Regions from separate parts of the Streptomyces sp. NPDC018031 genome, predicted to be linked through region 1. Evidence: riboswitches for the same ligand, from Rfam matches in the RefSeq annotation. Region 1 holds a riboswitch; each other region holds the start of a gene.

Region 1 (4,204 bases):
CTGGGCAGCTCGGTGAGGGTGACCCCGTCGTCCAGGACCGGGTACGGCTGGGCCCCGATCACCTCGACGTGGTGGCCCAGTCGCGCCAGTTCGCGCGAGAGGTGGCGTACGTAGACGCCCTGGCCACCGCAGAACGGGTTCCCCTTGTAGGTGAGCAGCGCGATGCGCAGCGGCCTGTCGCCGGTCACTCGCGGCCCCCTTCTCGGTGCAGTTCAGCGGGAGCGTATCCGCAAGCAAACGGCTAGAACAAGTTTCACTTACGGATCGCCGGAGAAGTCCGAAGATACCCGCCCGGCACCGGCCCGCCCGGGGCGGGACGGGTGATCCGCGCCACTGCCGCCGCCCGGTGCCGCGCGGCGCCCCGGCCGGGTGCCGGCCGGGCCGCCGCCGGGTCGCCCGGGCACCGTGCCGCACCAGCGGCGACGGCCGCGGGACCGGTGGGCGGCGGGGCGCCCGGCGGGCCGTCCGGCGGGCGGCGCCGGAGCACCGGACCCCGACGCACCGTCACCTGACGGGCGAGTACCGCGACCGGCGGCAGGAACCTGTCCGAGCTGGGACGACGGCGCTCCGGGCGGGCTTCGGCGGGGTTAGCCTGGAACACGTTTCAGTGACTCGCACCACTCCGGCGGCCCTGCCATCATGCACGGTGTCCGCAGCCTGCAGACGGAACGTACCGAAGGCACCGAAGTAGGACAGATGACCGCAGAAGCCAAGCCAGCCTCCCTGCAGCTGACCGAGCGGCAGGAAGCACGCCGCCGCCGGATCCTGCACGCCAGCGCCCAGTTGGCGAGCCGGGGCGGCTTCGACGCGGTGCAGATGCGCGAGGTGGCCGAGACGTCGCAGGTGGCCCTGGGCACGCTGTACCGCTACTTCCCCTCCAAGGTCCATCTGCTCGTCGCGACCATGCAGGACCAGCTCCAGCAGATGCACGAGACGCTGCGCAAGCGTCCGCCGACCGAGCCCGAACCCGCGGCGCGGGTGGCCCAGACCCTGATGCGGGCGTTCCGCGCGCTGCAGCGCGAACCGCAGCTGGCGGACGCGATGGTGCGGGCGCTGACCTTCGCCGACCGCTCGGTGAGCCCGGAGGTCGACGCGGTCTCCCGGCTCACCACCGCGATCATCCTGGACGCCATGGGCCTGACGGGGTCGCCGACCGCCGAACAGCTCTCGGCGGTGCGGGTCATCGAGCACACCTGGCACTCGGCGCTCATCACCTGGCTGTCGGGACGGGCCTCGATCGCCCAGGTCAAGATCGACATCGAGACGGTGTGCCGGCTGATCGACCTGACCGCGCCGGCCCGCCGCTGACCGACGGCCGGCCGCCCGGTCGGCCCAAGCGCCCGTCGTCCGCCGCCCGGACCGGCCGGTCACCGGTACGCGCCCGAGCCGGGGCCGGGTCACGGACACCGCCCCGGTTAGAGTGTCCGTGCACAACTTCATCGGTGTCCGATCGGGAGAAGCCGGTGCGAATCCGGCGCTGACCCGCAACCGTGAGTACGGCCCTTCCCGGCGCCGTACGAGCCGGAGCGCCCGGCCGGACGTCGCACAGGCTCCCGTCACCGGCGGCGCCGCGCACGCTGCGCCGCCGGGACGCGGCACCGTCGAGGAATACGGAGCCGGGCCCGGTGCCTCCGCGTCGCCGGCCGCAACCGATGCGGGCGCGCGGGTGGTCGGCCGCGCGCGGCTGCGCAGAACCGCACCACCCACCGCAACGACGTCAACCGGCCCGGCCGGTCTCCACCGAGAGGCACCGTCCCATGAACGCACGCCGCAGCGCAGCGGCTCTGGCTGTCTCCGTCGTCCTGGGCACGGCCCTCGCGCCCGCCGCGACCGCCGCCGGAGCAGCCCGGCAGGACACGCCCAAGCCCACGGCATCCGCCCTGCCGGAGGCCCTGTACGGCTCCGGAGACCCCCGGTTCGACGGCGTCTGGCGGCAGTCCCTGGCACTCCTCGCGCAGGACGCGTCCGGCCTCACGCCGCCCGCGGCGGCCGTCGACTGGCTGGCCGGACAGCAGTGCGCGGACGGCGGGTTCGCGGCCTACCGCGACGAGACGGCGACGCCCTGCGAGCCGAAGAAGGGCGAGTTCAGCGACGCCACGGCGGCCGCCGTGCAGGCGCTGGCCGCGGTCGGCGGCCGGGGCGCCGTGGTGGAGAAGGGCATCGCCTGGCTCAAGCGGCAGCAGAACGACGACGGTGGCTGGGGCATGAACCCGGGCAGCCCCAGCGACGCCAACTCCACCGCCACCGTGATCGGGGCCTTCGCGGCCGCCGGCGAGGACCCCGCCGGGATCACCTCCGCCAAGGGCGGCCACAGCCCGTACGACGCGCTGCTCGCGCTGCAACTGGGCTGCGACGCCGACCGGGACGAGCGCGGCGCCTTCGCCTACCAGCCGGACAAGGGCAAGCTGCACGCCAACCCGCTGGCCACCACGGCCGCCGCGCTCGCCGCCCACGGCAAGGGATTCGTGTTCGACGTCGCGAAGGCAGACAAGACGGACAAGCCGCTCGCGCCGCTGGACTGCGACGGCGGCAGCGGCGACGACAAGGCCGCGCGGGAACCGGCGGCCGGCGCGGACGCCGCCACCGCCTACCTGTCCGCCGCGCTCGCCGCCAACGGCCAGCACCTCAACGGCACGATGCCGGGGCAGGAGAAGCAGCCCGACGTCGGCGGCACCGCGGACGCGGTGCTCGCACTGGCCGCCGGCGGCCACCGGGAGGCCGCCGCCAAGCCGCTGAAGTGGCTGACCGGCAAGGAGGCCGGGGCCGTCGCCTGGGCCGAGGACCAGCCCGCGGCGCTGGCCAAGCTCATCCTCGCGGGCCGCGCCGCCGGGGCCGATCCGCGGGACTTCGGCGGTACCGACCTGCTCCGCGCGCTCGGCGAGACCGGCCCCGGCGCCGGGACGCCGTCGGCCGACCCGAGCGGGACCGAGCGGAAGAAGGACTCCGAGAACGACAAGGACGACAACGACGACGACGGCGGCTACGGCGTCTGGTGGATCGTCGGCGTCGGCGCGGTCATGGGCATCGGCATCGGCTTCCTGCTGAGCGGCCGGAAGAAGCAGCAGCACTGATGGACACCGCAGCGACCCCCCGGAGGCGGACCGGCCCCGGGACGGACGGGACCGCGCGCCCGCCCGCACCGCCCCGGGCGCGGCCGTCCGCCGTCCCGGGCACGGCGATATCCGGCGCGGTGGCCGCCCTGGCGGCCGGAGCCCTGATCGCCCTCGGCGCCACCCCCGCGGCCGCGGCCGACGGCTACCGCTACTGGTCCTACTGGGAGCGGGACGGCGGGCGGTGGACCTACGCCACGCAGGGCCCGGGGACCGCCCGGCCCGGGGACGGCGACACCGTCGGGTTCCGGTACGCCGTCAGCCCCGACTCGCGGAACGCCACGCGGCCGCGCGGCACCGCCTCCTTCGACACCATCTGCGGGGACACCCCGGCCGGGGACGGCGGCAAGCGGGTCGCCGTGGTCATCGACTTCGGTACCGCGGCCGACGCGCCGGACGGGCACACCCCGCCGGCGGCCCGCACCGCCTGCGCCCGGGTCGCCGGCGGCGCCACCGCGGCGGACGCGCTGGCCGCGGTCGCCGAGCCGCTGCGCTACGACTCCTCGGCGCTGCTCTGCGCCATCGGCGGCTACCCCCGGTCCGGCTGCGCGGAGGTCGTCTCCCGGTCCGCCGGTTCGGGATCCGCCGACGACGACGGCGGATCCCGGGCGGACGGCGGGGACGGCGGGGACGCCGGCCCCTCGGCCGGTCTGATCGGCGGGGCCGCCGCCGTGGTCGCGCTCGGGGCCGCCGCCCTGTGGCAGGCGCGCCGCCGCCGCGGATGAGCGCCGGCGGACCCCGCCCGTCCCGGCCCGGTGCGGCCGAAGGCGGACCCGGGGGCGAGTGCGGGGCGGTGCCCGGCCGCCGCGGCGGCACCGGACCCGGCGCGCCGCAGGGCGCGCCCGGCGGCACCGCGGCCGACCCGCCGGAGGGCGCCCGGGGCGGCGCACCCGGCACCCCGAAGGGCACCGCGAGCGGGGCGGCCTCGCTCGCCGAACGGCTGCGGGCCCCCAGGGAGACCCGCCGCACCGCCCTGCACGCCGGCGCCTGGTGGCTGTGGGCGCTGGGACTGGCGACCGCCGCGTCCCGCACCACCAACCCGCTGCTGCTCGGGCTGCTGATCGCGGTCGCGGGCTATGTGGTCGCGGTGCGCC
Region 2 (4,204 bases), on a different contig from region 1:
GTTCTTGATGGCGTTGCGGTAGTGCTCGTAGAAGGCCGGGTACCGCATCGGCCGCAGGGTGAGTTCGAAGCCCGGGTCGAGCAGGTTCTTCACCGCCGGGGCGGCGGCGCCGGAGGAGAGCGCCGTGCTGGTGGGGCTGTTGTCGGGCATTACTGGCAGGCCTCGCAGGACTCGGGGTTTTCCAGGGAGCAGGCGATCGCCTCGGCGTCGGGGGCGGCCTGCGGCACCGGGACGGTGGCCGCGGCGCCGGCCGCACGGGCCGACTGGGCGATCCGGGTCGCCGGACGCGACCGCAGGTAGTAGGTGGTCTTGATGCCCTGCTTCCAGGCGTACGCGTACATCGAGCTGAGCTTGCCGATGGTGGGCGAGGCCATGAACAGGTTGAGCGACTGGCTCTGGTCGAGGTACGGGGTGCGGGCGGCGGCCATGTCGATCAGCGCGCGCTGCGGGACCTCCCAGGCCGTGCGGTACAGGTCCCGCAGCTCCCGCGGCACCCAGGAGAAGTCCTGCACCGAGCCGTTGGACTCGCGCAGCGCCTCACGGGTCTGCGCGTCCCACACCCCGAGCCGCTTGAGGTCCTCCACCAGGTAGGAGTTGACCTGGAGGAACTCCCCGCTGAGCGTCTCGCGCTTGAAGAGGTTGGAGACCTGCGGCTCGATGCACTCGTAGACGCCCGCGATGGAGGCGATGGTCGCGGTCGGCGCGATGGCCAGCAGCAGCGAGTTGCGCATGCCGGTGACCGCCATCCGCTCGCGCAGCGCGGTCCACCGCTCCGGCCAGGTCACCTGGGCGCCGGCGTAGTGGTCGGGGTGGAGCACGCCGCGCGCGGTACGGGTGGCGGACCAGCCCGGGTGCGGGCCGTGCCGCTCGGCGAGGTCGCAGGACGCCTCGTACGCGGCGAGCATGATCCGCTCGGAGATCCGGGTGGACAGCGCCTTGGCCTCGGGGGAGTCGAAGGGCAGCCGCAGCCGGAAGAAGACGTCCTGCAGGCCCATCAGGCCCAGGCCCACCGGCCGCCAGCGCGAGTTGGAGGCGCCCGCCTGCTCGGTCGGGTAGAAGTTGATGTCCACCACGCGGTCGAGGAAGGTGACGGCGGTGCGGACGGTGGCGTCCAGCCGCTCCCAGTCCATGCCCGGGACGCCGTCCCCGGTGTCCGGGCCGAGATGCGCGGCGAGGTTGACCGAGCCCAGGTTGCACACCGCCGTCTCACCGTCGTCGGTGACCTCCAGGATCTCCGTGCAGAGGTTGGAGGAGTGCACCACCTTGCCCGGCTCGGCGGTCTGGTTGGCGGTGCGGTTGGCGGCGTCCTTGAAGGTCATCCAGCCGTTGCCGGTCTGCGCCAGGGTGCGCATCATCCGCGCGTACAGCACCCGGGCCGGGATGGTCCGCACCGCCTTGCCCGCCGCTTCGGCGCGCCGGTAGGCGGTGTCGAACTCCTCGCCCCACAGGTCGACCAGTTCCGGGACGTCGGACGGGGAGAACAGCGACCACTCGGCGTCCGCCTCCACCCGGCGCATGAACTCGTCCGGGATCCAGTGCGCGAGGTTGAGGTTGTGCGTGCGGCGGGCCTCCTCACCGGTGTTGTCGCGCAGCTCCAGGAACTCCTCGATGTCCGCGTGCCAGGTCTCCAGGTAGACGCAGGCCGCCCCCTTGCGACGACCGCCCTGGTTGACGGCGGCGACCGAGGCGTCCAGGGTGCGCAGGAACGGCACGATGCCGTTGGAGTGGCCGTTGGTGCCGCGGATCAGCGAACCCCGGGCCCGGATACGGGAGTAGGACAGGCCGATGCCGCCGGCGTGCTTCGACAGCCGGGCCACCTGGTGGTAGCGGTCGTAGATCGAGTCCAGCTCGTCCAGCGGCGAGTCCAGCAGGTAGCAGGACGACATCTGCGGGTGGCGGGTGCCGGAGTTGAACAGGGTGGGGGAGCTGGGCAGGTAGGACAGCGAGCTGGTCAGCCGGTACAGCTCGGACACCTCCGCCAGGGCCCGCTCCGAGAGGTTCTCGGCGAGGCCGCAGGCCACCCGCAGCAGGAAGTGCTGCGGGGTCTCGATCACCTGACGGGTCGTGGGGTGGCGCAGCAGGTAGCGGCTGTGCAGGGTGCGCAGGCCGAAGTAGCCGAAGCGGTCGTCGGCGCCGTCGGCCACGGTCTTGTCGACCAGGGTGTCGAGGCGGTCGGCGTGCGCCCGGACGAAGGCGAGGGTGGCGTCGGAGATCAGGCCCTCGCGGTGGCCGGTCTCGACCGAGGCGGAGAAGGACACCGCGCCCTGGCCGGCCGCCTCCTCCGCGATGGCGAGGGTGAGCAGCCGCGCGGCCAGCCGGGAGTACTCGGGTTCCTCGGAGATCATTCCGGCGGCGGCTTCGGTGGCGAGCGCCCGCAACTCCGCCTCGTCCGAACCCGGATGGCGGCCCCGCAGCGCGGCGGCCGCCACCTTCCCGGGGTCGGTGGCAGGCAGGTCGGCGGTGAGATCGGTCAGGGTGCGCAGCAGGGCGGTCCCCGGCGCGTCGGGCGCGGCCGTGGGGTCCTTGGGGTCCTGGGCTGCCGCTGAAACCGGATCGGCGGGCGCGATGGTCACGGAAGTGCTCTCCCTCGCTCGGCTGAGAGGGCCAGGAGGGCGGTGCGCGATGGGCGCCCACGGGCATGCCGAACCGATGACGGGGCACACCGTGCAGCGTCCACCGGCCCAACCCGCGAGGCCCGGACGTCTTCGAGGCCGTCGGCAGGTAACCGGACTTACGCGCACGCAAAAACACACACGTACACCGTTGCGGGACAGTTCCGGATTCGCACCGGATTCCCCTGCGGCGACAGCGAGGATGAGCATACATCTTGTGTTGGCCGCCGCATGCGCCCCCACATGTTGTGTCAGCAGGTTTGAGCTTTCGCACGATTGTGCTATATCGCGGCGATGCGTGCTCGGCCGCCGCGGCGCACCCGAAGAGGCACGGCGCACGGCGCGGGGGCGGGCCCGCGGCACGGGGCGCGGCGCACGCCAAGGGGCGCGGCGAGCTCGCCGCGCCCCTTGGTCGTCACGCTACCGCCCGGCCGGGCGCAGGACGGCACCACGGCGCCGTCCGGGAGGCGTTCGGAGGTGTGAGACCGGGCACGGCCTCCCCACCGCCCGGCGTACGGGCCGGCGCCCGCGGCGCCGGCCCCGGTTCAGTGCCCGCCCGGCGCACCCGCGGTCGCCGGCGGCAGTTCGGCCTTCACGCCGGCGTCGCCGATGTCGGCCGTGTAGTCCGACGGGGAGGTCTCGTCGATCCCGTCGGGCGCCTTCATCGCCCGCAGCAGCACCGTCAGCGCGACCGTCACCAGGACGTTGAGCACGAAGGCGGTCAGGCCGATGTAGCCGATCTCACCGATGCCCGGAATCTCCTTCTGGCTGCCGCCGAAGTGCTTCTGGGTCGGGCTGGCCACGCCGTACGCGGCCACCGTGCCGTAGATCATGCCGACCGCCCAGCCGGCGATGAGCGCCCAGCGGTGGAACCACCGGGTGAACAGCCCGCCGACCAGCGCCGGGAAGGTCTGCAGGATCCAGATGCCGCCCAGCAGCTGGAAGTTGATCGCCACCGTCTTGTCCATGCCCAGGACGAAGATCAGGGCACCCACCTTGACCAGCAGCGAGACCAGCTTGGAGACCTTCGTCTCCTGCTCCGGCGTGGCGTCCGGCTTGAGGAAGTCCTTGTAGATGTTGCGGGTGAACAGGTTCGCCGCGGCGATGGACATGATCGCCGCCGGGACCAGCGCGCCGATGCCGATCGCGGCGAACGCCACGCCCGCGAACCAGGCCGGGAACATGTCCTCGAACAGCTGCGGGATGGCGAGCTGCCCGTTGTCCACCTTCACGCCGGCCGCGATCGCCATGAAGCCCAGCAGCGCCAGCAGCCCGAGCACCAGCGAGTACAGCGGCAGGATCGTGGTGTTGCGGCGGATCACCTCGCGGCTGCGGCTGGAGAGCGTCGCGGTGATCGAGTGCGGGTACATGAACAGCGCCAGCGCCGAGCCGACCGCGAGCGTGGCGTACGCCCACTGGGACGCCTCCGCCGGTGCCAGCGACCCGCGCGGCTTCCCGGTCGCCTCGTTGGTCTGCCCGAACGCCTCCCCGGCCTTGGCGAAGATGGCGTCGAAGCCGCCCAGCTTGATCGGGATGTAGATGATCGCCACCGCGATGACCAGGTAGATCAGCGCGTCCTTGACGAAGGCGAT
Region 3 (4,204 bases), on a different contig from region 1:
CACCGGCCCCGGGCCACCCGACTGGTCGACCGCGGTCCCCGGCACCCGTTCGGCGATCAGCGTCCCGATGTGCGCCGGGAACACCCTGCTGGGCAACCTGATGCTGTGGCGGACCGCGCCCACCCGGCCCGCCTTCGAGAAGGGCGACCTGCACCTGCTGGAGGAGATCGCCGCCCGTGCCGCGCTGGCCCTGGACAACGTGCGCCGCTACACCCGCGAGCATCTGGCGGCGGTGAGCCTGCAGCGGTCCCTGCTGCCGCCGGCCACGGCGGACACCGCCGCGGTCAGGACCGCCAGCGTCTACCTGCCGGCCGATCCGATCGGCGGGGTCAGCGGGGACTGGTACGACGTCATCCCGCTTTCCTCGGCGCGCGTCGCCCTGGTGGTCGGGGACGTGGTGGGGCACGGGCTGCGGGCGACCGCCTCGATGGCCCGGCTGCGCACCGCCGTGCGGACCCTCGCCGACCTCGATCCGGACCCGGACGAACTGCTCACCCATCTGGACGACCTGGTGCTGCAACTGCCGCTGGGCGCGCCGGAACCGGCGGGGGCCCAGCAGCCCGTGGGCGCGGAGCAGCCCGGCGTGCCGACCCTGCCCGGCCCCGGCCTGTCGGGCGACTCCTCCGCCCAGAGCGGACCGGACACCTTCGCCGCCACCTGCCTGTACGCGGTGTACGACCCGGTGAGCGGCCGCTGTTCGATGGCGAGTGCCGGGCACCCGCCGCCGGCCGTGGTGGACGCCGACGGCACGGTGACCTTCGTGGCCATGAACCCCGGCCCGCCGCTGGGGGTGGGCGGGCTGCCGTTCGAGAAGTCGGTGATCGACGTCACGCCGGGCGGTGTGCTGGCGCTGTACACCGACGGCCTGATCGAGCGGGGCGAGGGCGACGTCGACGAGGGCATGGAGCAACTGCAGAAGCGGCTGGTGCAGACGGACGCGCTGCACCGGCCGCTGCACGACGTGGCCCGGGAGATCGTGGCCGGGCTGCCGCCCACCCGCCTGCCGGACGATGTGACGCTGCTGGTGGCCCGGACGCGGCGGGTGCCGGAACGGGACACGGCGACCTGGGCGCTGGAGGCCGACCCGGCCGTGGTGGCCCGTGCCCGGGAGCTGGTGATGCGACAGCTGACCGCCTGGGAACTGGACCTGCTGTCGTTCACCACCGAGCTGGTCGTCAGTGAGCTGGTCACCAACGCGATCCGGCACGCGGGCGGCCCGATCGAACTGCGGATGATCCGGACCGACGTGCTGACCTGCGAGGTGTCCGACCCCAGCAGTACCCAGCCGAGGATGCGCCGGGCCCGGGACACCGACGAGGGCGGTCGCGGTCTGTACCTGGTCGCCCAGCTCACCACCCGATGGGGCAGCCGCTACACCCGCGGGGGCAAGACCATCTGGGCCGAACAGGCGCTGCCGCCGATGCTGTGAGGGCCCCGGCGCCGGGTCCGGCGGCCGGCTGGGCACCGCCCCGGGCCGCCGGTGCGGCGGTTGTGCGCTGCTTGCCATGGCTTGTCGTGAGCACGTATGGGGCACTAAGGTCACAGGGCCTTGGTGCACGGGAAACCGGTGTGGAACCGGTGCGGCCCTCGCCACTGTGATCGGGAAGTCCGGCTCCATCCCCGCGGGGAAGCCACTGGGACGGCGTGGAAGTACCGCGGCGCCCGGGAAGGCGGAGTTCGGGCGGCATCACCCGTCAGCCAGGAGACCGGCCAGGGTGTGTCGTCCATCCACGAGGTGCTGGAGAGGTCTCCCTTCTCATGCATATAGCCGAGGGCTATCTGCCCCCTGTGCACGCCGCCGCCTGGGCCGCGGCTTCCGCTCCGTTCGTCTTCCACGGGGTGCGCGCGCTGACCCGCGAGGTCAAGACGCACCCCGAGAGCACACTGCTGGTCGGCGCCTCGGGCGCCTTCACCTTCGTCCTGTCCGCCCTCAAGATCCCTTCGGTGACGGGGAGCTGTTCGCACCCCACCGGCACCGGGCTCGGCGCCATCCTGTTCCGGCCGCCCGTCATGGCCGTGCTGGGCACCATCACGCTGCTGTTCCAGGCCCTGCTGCTGGCCCACGGCGGACTGACCACGCTGGGCGCCAACGCCTTCTCCATGGCCATCGTCGGCCCGTGGGCGGGATACGGCCTGTACCGGCTGCTGCGCCGGTTCGGCGCGCCGCTGATGGTCTGTGTGTTCTTCGGCGCGTTCGCCGCCGACCTGAGCACCTACTGCGTCACCAGCGTGCAGCTGGCCCTGGCGTTCCCGGACCCGAGCAGCGGATTCGCCGGCGCGCTGGCCAAGTTCGGCGGCATCTTCGCGGTCACCCAGATTCCGCTGGCGGTCAGCGAGGGGCTGCTGACGGTGCTGGTGATGCGGCTGCTGACGCAGTCGAGCAAGGGCGAGCTGGCCCGGCTGGGCGTGCTGCCGGGCGAGCGGTCCGGCGACGCGAGCGGCACGACCGGCACGAAGGGCGCGGTGGCCTGACATGAGCCGTAACGCGAAGATCAACGCACTGATCCTGGCGGTGGTCGCGCTGCTCGCCGTGCTGCCGGTCGTCCTGGGGCTCGGCGACGACAAGGAGGAGCCGTTCGCCGGGGCCGACGCCCAGGCGGAGACGGCGATCACCGAGAACAAGCCGGACTACGAGCCGTGGTTCAGTCCGCTGTACGAACCCCCGTCCGGAGAGATCGAGTCGGCGCTGTTCGCGCTGCAGGCCGCGCTGGGGGCCGGGGTGCTGGCGTACTACTTCGGGCTCCGCAAGGGGCGCCGCCAGGGCGAGGCCCGCGCCGCCGCGGCGGCCGCCGCCGCAGACCTGCCGCCGGCACCCGACGCGGGCGCGCCGGAAGAGCCGGCACGGCCCTCGGGCACCGCCGCCGACCGGTCCGCCTGACCCGGTGCTGCCCATCGACGCGGCGGCGCACAGCAGTCGCTGGCGCCACCGCCATCCACTGGAGAAGGCCCTGCTGGGTCTCGGCCTGACGGTGACCGCGGTCTGTCTGCCGCCCTGGCCGGGCGCGCCACTGGTGGCCGCCGCCACGCTGGCACTGCTCCTCGGCCCGGCGGGGGTCGCCGGACGGCAGCTGTGGCGGGCCTTCCGGATACCGCTCGGATTCTGCGTCACCGGGGCGCTGCCGCTGCTGGTGCAGGTGGGCGGTCCGCACGGGCCGCTCTCCCTGGCGCCGGGCGGCCCGGAGCAGGCCGGACAGCTGCTGCTGCGGACTTCCGCGGCCTCCTTGGGGGTGCTGCTGTTCGCCTTCACCACACCGGTCTCCGACGTGTTCCCCCGTCTGGTGCGGGCCGGCGTGCCGGCGGCCGTGGTCGACGTCGCGCTGGTGATGTACCGGATCAGCTTCCTGCTCCTGGACACGCTGTCCCGGGTCCGCCAGGCGCAGGCCGCCCGGCTGGGCCACACCAGCCGGGCGGCGGCGTGGCGGTCGGTGGCCGGGCTGGGCGCGATCGCGTTCGTCCGGGCCTTCGACCGGGCCGGCCGGCTGCAGGCCGGGCTCGCCGGCCGCGGCTACGACGGCACGCTGCGGGTCCTGCTGCCCCCGGCGACCGTGTCGAGGCGCTTCGTCGGCGCCACCGCGGCCCTGCTGACGGGCCTGGTCGTCCTCACCCTCGTACTCGAAAGGCTCGTCCCATGACCCCGTCGTCCCCGCCACCGGTCGTGGAGCTCGTCGACGCCGGATACGCCTACGAGGACGGTCCCCCGGTGCTGCGCGGGGTGTGCTTCGCCGTCAGCGAAGGGCGTTCGGTGGCGTTGCTCGGCCGCAACGGCAGCGGCAAGACCACCTTGATGCGGCTGCTCAGCGGCGGGCTGCGGTGCGCCTGGGGCGAACTGCGGCTGGACGGCGAGCGGGTGGGCCACGACCGCAAGGCGCTGACCCGGCTGCGCACCGCCGTCCAGCTGGTCGTCCAGGACCCCGACGACCAGCTGTTCGCCGCCTCGGTCGGCCAGGACGTGTCCTTCGGCCCGATGAACCTGGGGCTGCCGCCGGAGGAGGTGCGCGACCGGGTCGCCGAGGCCCTGGAGGCGCTGGACATCACGGCGCTGCACGACCGGCCCACCCATCTGCTCTCCTACGGGCAGCGCAAGCGCGCGGCCATCGCCGGGGCGGTGGCCATGCGTCCGCGGGTGCTGATCCTGGACGAGCCGACGGCCGGGCTGGACCCGCACGGGCAGGAGCGGCTGCTCGAAGTGCTGGGCCGGCTGCGG

Evidence for each region. Region 1 has a riboswitch for cobalamin ahead of ACH4B3_RS11550 (prenyltransferase/squalene oxidase repeat-containing protein). Riboswitches for the same ligand answer to the same signal wherever they lie in the genome.
Region 2: another riboswitch for cobalamin. It lies ahead of ACH4B3_RS02200 (ribonucleoside-diphosphate reductase subunit alpha); the one in region 1 lies ahead of ACH4B3_RS11550 (prenyltransferase/squalene oxidase repeat-containing protein).
Region 3: another riboswitch for cobalamin. It lies ahead of ACH4B3_RS30765 (energy-coupling factor ABC transporter permease); the one in region 1 lies ahead of ACH4B3_RS11550 (prenyltransferase/squalene oxidase repeat-containing protein).

The regions. Positions count from the first base shown of each region.
Region 1 covers NZ_JBIRFT010000003.1:287,149-291,352, forward strand. Annotated here, with positions in the region: gene ACH4B3_RS11540 (glycosyltransferase family 4 protein) at 1-188, opposite strand, end outside; gene ACH4B3_RS11545 (TetR family transcriptional regulator) at 697-1,308, shown strand; cobalamin riboswitch at 1,424-1,554, shown strand; gene ACH4B3_RS11550 (prenyltransferase/squalene oxidase repeat-containing protein) at 1,758-3,071, shown strand; gene ACH4B3_RS11555 (SCO2322 family protein) at 3,071-3,835, shown strand; gene ACH4B3_RS11560 (CbiQ family ECF transporter T component) at 4,051-4,204, shown strand, end outside.
Region 2 covers NZ_JBIRFT010000001.1:517,780-521,983, reverse strand. Annotated here, with positions in the region: gene ACH4B3_RS02205 (ribonucleotide-diphosphate reductase subunit beta) at 1-150, opposite strand, end outside; gene ACH4B3_RS02200 (ribonucleoside-diphosphate reductase subunit alpha) at 150-2,573, opposite strand; cobalamin riboswitch at 2,699-2,856, opposite strand; gene mctP (monocarboxylate uptake permease MctP) at 3,158-4,204, opposite strand, start outside.
Region 3 covers NZ_JBIRFT010000022.1:31,603-35,806, forward strand. Annotated here, with positions in the region: gene ACH4B3_RS30760 (SpoIIE family protein phosphatase) at 1-1,429, shown strand, start outside; cobalamin riboswitch at 1,534-1,730, shown strand; gene ACH4B3_RS30765 (energy-coupling factor ABC transporter permease) at 1,759-2,472, shown strand; gene ACH4B3_RS30770 (energy-coupling factor ABC transporter substrate-binding protein) at 2,474-2,878, shown strand; gene cbiQ (cobalt ECF transporter T component CbiQ) at 2,883-3,632, shown strand; gene ACH4B3_RS30780 (energy-coupling factor ABC transporter ATP-binding protein) at 3,629-4,204, shown strand, end outside.